Regions from separate parts of the Cronobacter universalis NCTC 9529 genome, predicted to be linked through region 2. Evidence: predicted binding sites of a transcription regulator. Region 2 holds the regulator's gene; the other holds the start of a gene.

Evidence for each region. The regulator LexA, encoded in region 2, represses DNA repair genes until DNA is damaged. The targets are predictions, from matches to a motif close to TNCTGTATGTACATACAGNA.
Region 1: the regulator LexA is predicted to act here: its motif matches at 1,183-1,202, upstream of metR (HTH-type transcriptional regulator MetR).

What each region holds. Positions count from the first base shown of each region.
Region 1 is NZ_CP012257.1:299,702-302,800, reverse strand. It holds gene metE (5-methyltetrahydropteroyltriglutamate--homocysteine S-methyltransferase) at 1-944, opposite strand, end outside; gene metR (HTH-type transcriptional regulator MetR) at 1,234-2,187, shown strand; gene AFK65_RS01380 (carboxylate/amino acid/amine transporter) at 2,075-2,974, opposite strand; gene yigL (sugar/pyridoxal phosphate phosphatase YigL) at 3,087-3,099, opposite strand, start outside.
Region 2 is NZ_CP012257.1:3,816,411-3,819,509, reverse strand. It holds gene plsB (glycerol-3-phosphate 1-O-acyltransferase PlsB) at 1-595, opposite strand, end outside; gene AFK65_RS17580 (diacylglycerol kinase) at 728-1,096, shown strand; gene lexA (transcriptional repressor LexA) at 1,205-1,813, shown strand; gene dinF (MATE family efflux transporter DinF) at 1,939-3,099, shown strand, end outside.

The DNA of each region.
Region 1 (3,099 bases), 790 kb from region 2:
CGCTGGCCGGCGATGGCTTTCAGCTGCGCGTATTTCTCGGTGAGATCGGCGCGCCAGACGTTGCGGCCATTGATAACGCCTGCGGAGAGTAACCACTCCTGCGGCAGGCGGCGATGCAGTTCGTTGACATCGTCATGGCCGTGAACCAGATCGACATGCAGCCCCTGCACCGGCAGCGCGGTGATGGTGTCAAGGTTATCGCTCACGCCTTCAAAATAGGTGGTGAGCAGCAGTTTGGTCTGGCCTTTCAGCGCGTCGTAGGCCGGTTTGAACGCGTCCAGCCACGCCTGCGGCAGCTCAAGCACCAGCGCGGGTTCATCAATCTGCACCCACTGGATGCCGCGCTTCGCAAGCTCGGCGATGACCTGCTGGTAGACCGGCAGAATGTCATTGAGCAGGGAAAGGCGGTCAAACTGTTCGCCCTTCACTTTGCCAAGCCACAGGTAAGTGACCGGGCCCAGCAGTACCGGTTTAACGTGATGACCGAGCGCCAGCGCTTCGTCCACTTCATCCAGCAGCTGCGTCCAGGCGAGGCTGAACTGCTGGCCTTTGGTGAATTCCGGCACCATGTAGTGATAGTTGGTGTTAAACCATTTGGTCATTTCGGCGGCGGCGGCGGGTTCGCCGGTCGGCGCGCGGCCACGGCCGATGCGGAACAACGTGTCGATATCCACCGTGCCGTCAGCATTCTGGTGGCGCGCCGGGACGTTGCCGAGCAGCAGGCTGGTGGTGAGCACATGATCGTACCAGGCGAAGTCGCCGACCGGCAGCAGATCGATTCCCGCCGCTTTTTGCTGTTCCCAGTGGCGGGCGCGCAGCTCGCGGCCCACCGCCAGTAATTCTTCACGGGTGCTTTTGCCCGCCCAGTAGCTCTCTTGCGCTTTTTTCAGCTCGCGACGCAGGCCGACGCGGGGAAAACCGAGGGTATGGTTATGGATAGTCATGATGTTCTGCCTCTCTTAAGAATGAATCCCGTGTCAGGAGATGAATCTGTTCGTTTTATCTGCTCGTCTAATTAATTAATCCGTATGTATTTCGGATTTCGGGAAGGCGGCAAGCTGGTGAATCCCCGGGAGCTTACTGAAGTAAGTGACCGGGGTGAGCCAGCACAGCCAACGCACCAGAAATTCGAAAGACGTCGGATTTGGACGTCCAGATGTTTACACATCCATAATTGGCAGTTACTGTATATTCCTCAAGCGCAAATTATTCATGCTGAAGTGAAGGACATTCATGATCGAGATAAAACACCTGCGAACGCTTCAGGCGCTGCGTAATTGCGGCTCACTGGCGGCGGCGGCGGCATCGCTGCATCAGACCCAATCCGCGCTTTCACACCAGTTCAGCGATCTGGAGCAGCGTCTCGGCTTCCGGTTATTCGTGCGTAAGAGCCAGCCGCTGCGCTTCACGCCGCAGGGCGAGATCCTGTTGCAGCTGGCAGCCCAGGTGCTGCCGCAGATAAGCCGCGCGCTGCAGGCCTGCAATGAACCGCAGCAGACCCGCCTGCGTATCGCGATTGAGTGTCATAGCTGTATTCAGTGGCTGGCTCCGGCGCTGGAGGCGTTCCGCGCCCGCTGGCCGCAGGTGGAGATGGATTTCAAATCGGGCGTGACGTTTGATCCGCAGCCTGCGCTGCAACAGGACGAACTGGATCTGGTGCTGACGTCAGACATCCTGCCGCGCAGCGGCCTGCACTATTCGCCGATGTTTGATTTTGAAGTGCGTCTGGTCGTGGCGCCCGATCATCCGCTGGCGACCAAAACGCAGGTGACGCCGGAGGATTTCGCCAGCGAAACCTTGCTGATTTACCCGGTACAGCGCAGTCGTCTCGACGTCTGGCGTCACTTCTTACAGCCGGCGGGCATCAGCCCGACGCTGAAAAGCGTCGATAACACGCTGTTGCTGATCCAGATGGTGTCGGCGCGCATGGGCATCGCCGCGCTGCCGCACTGGGTGGTGGAGAATTTCGAGCGTCAGGGGCTGGTGGTGACGCGCCCGCTGGGCGAGGGATTATGGAGCCGGCTGTACGCTGCGGTGCGCGATGGCGAGCAGCGTCAGCCGGTGACGGAAGCGTTTATTCAGCAGGCGCGTCAGCACGCCTGCGATTCCCTTCCGTTTGTGCGGAGCGCGGCGCGACCCAGCGTCGGTGGACCCACAGAGAAGCCACTATCACCGCTCCCCCAATGATAAAGCTCGGCCAGTGGGGCTGCTGCTGCCAGATGGCGAGGTTAACCAGCAGCCCGGCGGGCACATGCATGTTATTCATGATGCCAAGCGTGCCGGCGTCCACCTGCGTGGCGCCGTAGTTCCACATAAAGTAGCCAAGCCCCGAGGCCGCCACGCCCAGCCACACCAGAATCCCCCATTGCAGGCCGGTGGTCGGCAGTTTTTGCGGGTTGCCGAGCGCGAACCAGGCGATTACCGCCACCACGAACGCGCCGAGATAGAACCACGAAAACGCGCTGTGCTGCGGCATCGGATGCGTCTCCATCAGGCGTTTATAGCCCACCATCCCGATAGCGAAGCTGATATTCGCCAGCTGTACCAGCAGCAGTCCGGTCCAGAAGTGATCGCTCACTTTGTCATAGCGAATAATCGCCGAGCCGATAACCGCAAGCCCGGCGCTTAACGCATAGCCCCAGCGCAGCCGACGGCGGCTCAGCAGATCGTAAATCAGCGTGATATAGAGCGGCGTAAGCACCGTGAACAGCAGAAATTCCTGGACGGTCAGGTAGAGGTACGCTCGGAAGCTGAACAGGTACATCACGCCCAGCTGCAACGCGCCCACCAGCATATAGAGCGCCAGCGTTTTCAGGCTCTGCCCGCGGGTGCGTAAAAACGGCAGGAAGACCAGCGCCGCCAGCCCGACGCGCATCAGCACCGAGAAGGTGCTGTCCACCTGGCCCGCCAGGTATTCGCCAATCAGGCTGAAAGAGAATGCCCACAGGATCGTGGTGATGATGAGTAACGCCACAATGATCATCTCAACAGAAAACAAAGACGGGCATTGTAGCGAAGCTGCTGGTGAAAAGTCGCACTATTTGGTTGACAAGTGGTTAGCGATAAACCACTTGTCACCCTGATGATTAATCCAGAAAC
Region 2 (3,099 bases):
CGAAATGCATACGCGCCACGCGGGCCAGTTTCTGGGCGATGCGCTTGTCCGTACCGTGTTCGGTCGCCATGCGGCGCAGCGACACCGGCGGCGAGAAACGCACAAAGCTGTCGCGACCAAGCCAGGAGACCGCGAAGAATTTCTGAATGCCGTTCAGCATGCGCAGCGGCGGGTTTTCCTCGCCCTTTTCGCGCCCCGGCGAGCGGCCGAACATGACCGACACCGGCACCATCTGGACGTCGAGATCCGGGTTGCTGCGGTGCAGGTCGAGATAGTTGTGGAACAGCTTGATCGACTCTTCCTTCGGCGTGTAGTAAGTAAACACGCGGGGGCCGCCATGGATAAACACATAGCGCGGCAGTTCGGTGCCGTCGATAACCAGTGGTTCCAGCGGGTCCGGCAGATCGTGCTCCAGGCACTGGGCGCGCAGCGTCAGGAGATCCGCCTTCGAGTTATACGGCAACACATACATGATGGGGCGTGACGTATCGAGCCCAAGTTCGGGGCAGGGCGCCGCCGGGATGGACTTGCTTTTTACCAGCACGCTTAATGGTAAATTAAGTAATTTGTAGTAAATTCGTGGCCAACCGGACATAAACGATGTAAAGCCTCTGGTTAATAATGCAATTGCGGCGCAAGAATATCAGAAACTCCGTAGAATTTCTGTGGTGCTTCTTTATCGAAGCGCATTAGCATTGACGCCTGAATTTAAAAAAGGTTTCTTGTCATGGCCAACAACACCACGGGGTTAACTCGAATTATTAACGCTGCCGGCTATTCCTGGAAGGGATTACGCGCCGCCTGGAAAAATGAAGCCGCATTTCGCCAGGAAGGGGTTGCCGTAATAGCCGCCATTCTTATCGCCTGCTGGCTGGATGTCGACCCGATCACCCGCGTCCTGCTGATTGGCTCCGTGACGCTGGTTATGATCGTTGAGATCCTCAACAGCGCCATCGAAGCGGTCGTTGATCGCATCGGCCCTGAATTTCATGAACTTTCCGGGCGCGCCAAGGATATGGGCTCCGCCGCGGTCCTGCTGTCGATTATCCTCGCGCTGGTCGTGTGGGTCACGCTGCTCTGGCAGCATTTGCGATAAGTTTTCCAGAAATCGCGAAAGAAGCGCTTTTTTAACCGGTTATGGTTTTAAAATCACCTTTAGCTGTATATACTCACAGCATAACTGTATATGCACCCAGGGGGCGGAATGAAAGCATTAACTACCAGGCAACAAGAGGTGTTTGATCTCATTCGGGATCACATCAGCCAGACCGGCATGCCGCCTACGCGTGCGGAAATCGCGCAGCGTCTGGGTTTCCGTTCGCCAAACGCGGCGGAAGAGCACCTCAAAGCGCTGGCGCGCAAAGGGGTTCTTGAGATTGTCTCCGGCGCGTCGCGCGGTATTCGTCTGCTGCAGGAAGAAGAAACCGGCCTGCCGCTTGTAGGGCGCGTCGCGGCAGGTGAGCCGCTGCTGGCCCAGCAACATATCGAAGGCCACTATCAGGTCGATCCTGGCCTGTTTAAGCCGAACGCCGATTTCCTGCTGCGCGTTAGTGGGATGTCGATGAAAGATATCGGGATTATGGACGGCGACCTGTTAGCGGTTCATAAAACGCAGGATGTGCGCAACGGCCAGGTTGTGGTCGCGCGTATTGACGATGAAGTGACGGTAAAACGCCTTAAAAAACAGGGCAATGTCGTTGAGCTGCTGCCAGAGAACAACGAGTTCAAACCGATCGTTGTCGATCTGCGCGAGCATAACTTCTCTATCGAAGGTCTGGCGGTCGGCGTGATCCGTAACGGCGAATGGCTCTGAGGCCTTTCCCGGCTGCCTGACGCCGCATTACCGTAACTGGCCCGCCCCGGTTACGGTAATGACCTCTCCCGTCTGCTAAAGTCTGCATATTTTTTCATCATCGCGTAACGGCATCGGAACGCCATATGCCCTTTCTCACTTCTACCGATAAAGCTCTCTGGCGCCTCGCGCTGCCAATGATTTTCTCCAATATCACCGTGCCGCTGCTGGGCCTGGTGGATACCGCCGTGATTGGCCATCTCGACAGCCCCGTGTATCTGGGAGGCGTCGCGGTTGGCGCAACCGCCACCAGCTTCCTGTTTATGCTGCTGCTGTTCTTACGTATGAGCACCACCGGGTTAACCGCCCAGGCGTTCGGCGCGCGCGATCCGGCGGCGCTGGCCCGCGCGCTGGTGCAGCCCATGGCGCTGGCGCTTATCGCCGGTGTGCTGATTATCGCGCTGCGCGAACCGCTGATTCATCTGGCGCTGCATATTACCGGCGGCAGCGACGCTGTGCTGACGCAGGCCCGGCGGTTTCTGGAGATTCGCTGGCTCAGCGCGCCCGCGTCGCTTGCTAATCTGGTGCTGCTGGGCTGGCTGCTGGGCGTTCAGTACGCCCGCGCGCCGGTTATCCTGCTGGTGGTCGGTAATCTGCTTAATATCGCGCTTGATCTCTGGTTCGTCATGGGGCTTGGCCTTAACGTCCAGGGCGCAGCGCTGGCGACGGCGATAGCGGAATACGCGACGCTTGGCATTGGTCTTATGATGGCGGCCCGCGTGCTGCGCCTGCGCGGCATTACCCCGGCGATGCTGAAAACCGCCTGGCGCGGCGGCGTCGGCAGGCTGCTTAAGCTTAACCGCGACATCATGCTGCGCTCGCTGCTGTTGCAGATCTGCTTTGCCTCCGTCACCGTGTTTGGCGCCCGGCTTGGCAGCGATATTGTCGCCGTTAACGCCATTCTGATGACGCTGTTAACCTTCACGGCTTATGCGCTCGACGGCTTCGCCTACGCGGTGGAAGCGCATGCCGGGCAGGCCTTTGGCGCGCGGGATAAATCGCAACTGCGCAGCGTCTGGCGCGCGGCGTGCCGACAGGCAGGCATGGTCGCGCTGGCGTTCGCGCTGCTGTATGCCGTGGCGGGGCAGTATATTGTGTCGCTGTTAACATCTTTGCCGTCGTTGCAGGCGCTGGCGCAGCCCTATCTCTTCTGGCAGGCGATCCTGCCGGTAGTCGGCGTCTGGTGTTATCTGCTGGACGGCATGTTTATCGGCGCGACGCGCGGGGCGGAGATGCGCAACAGTATG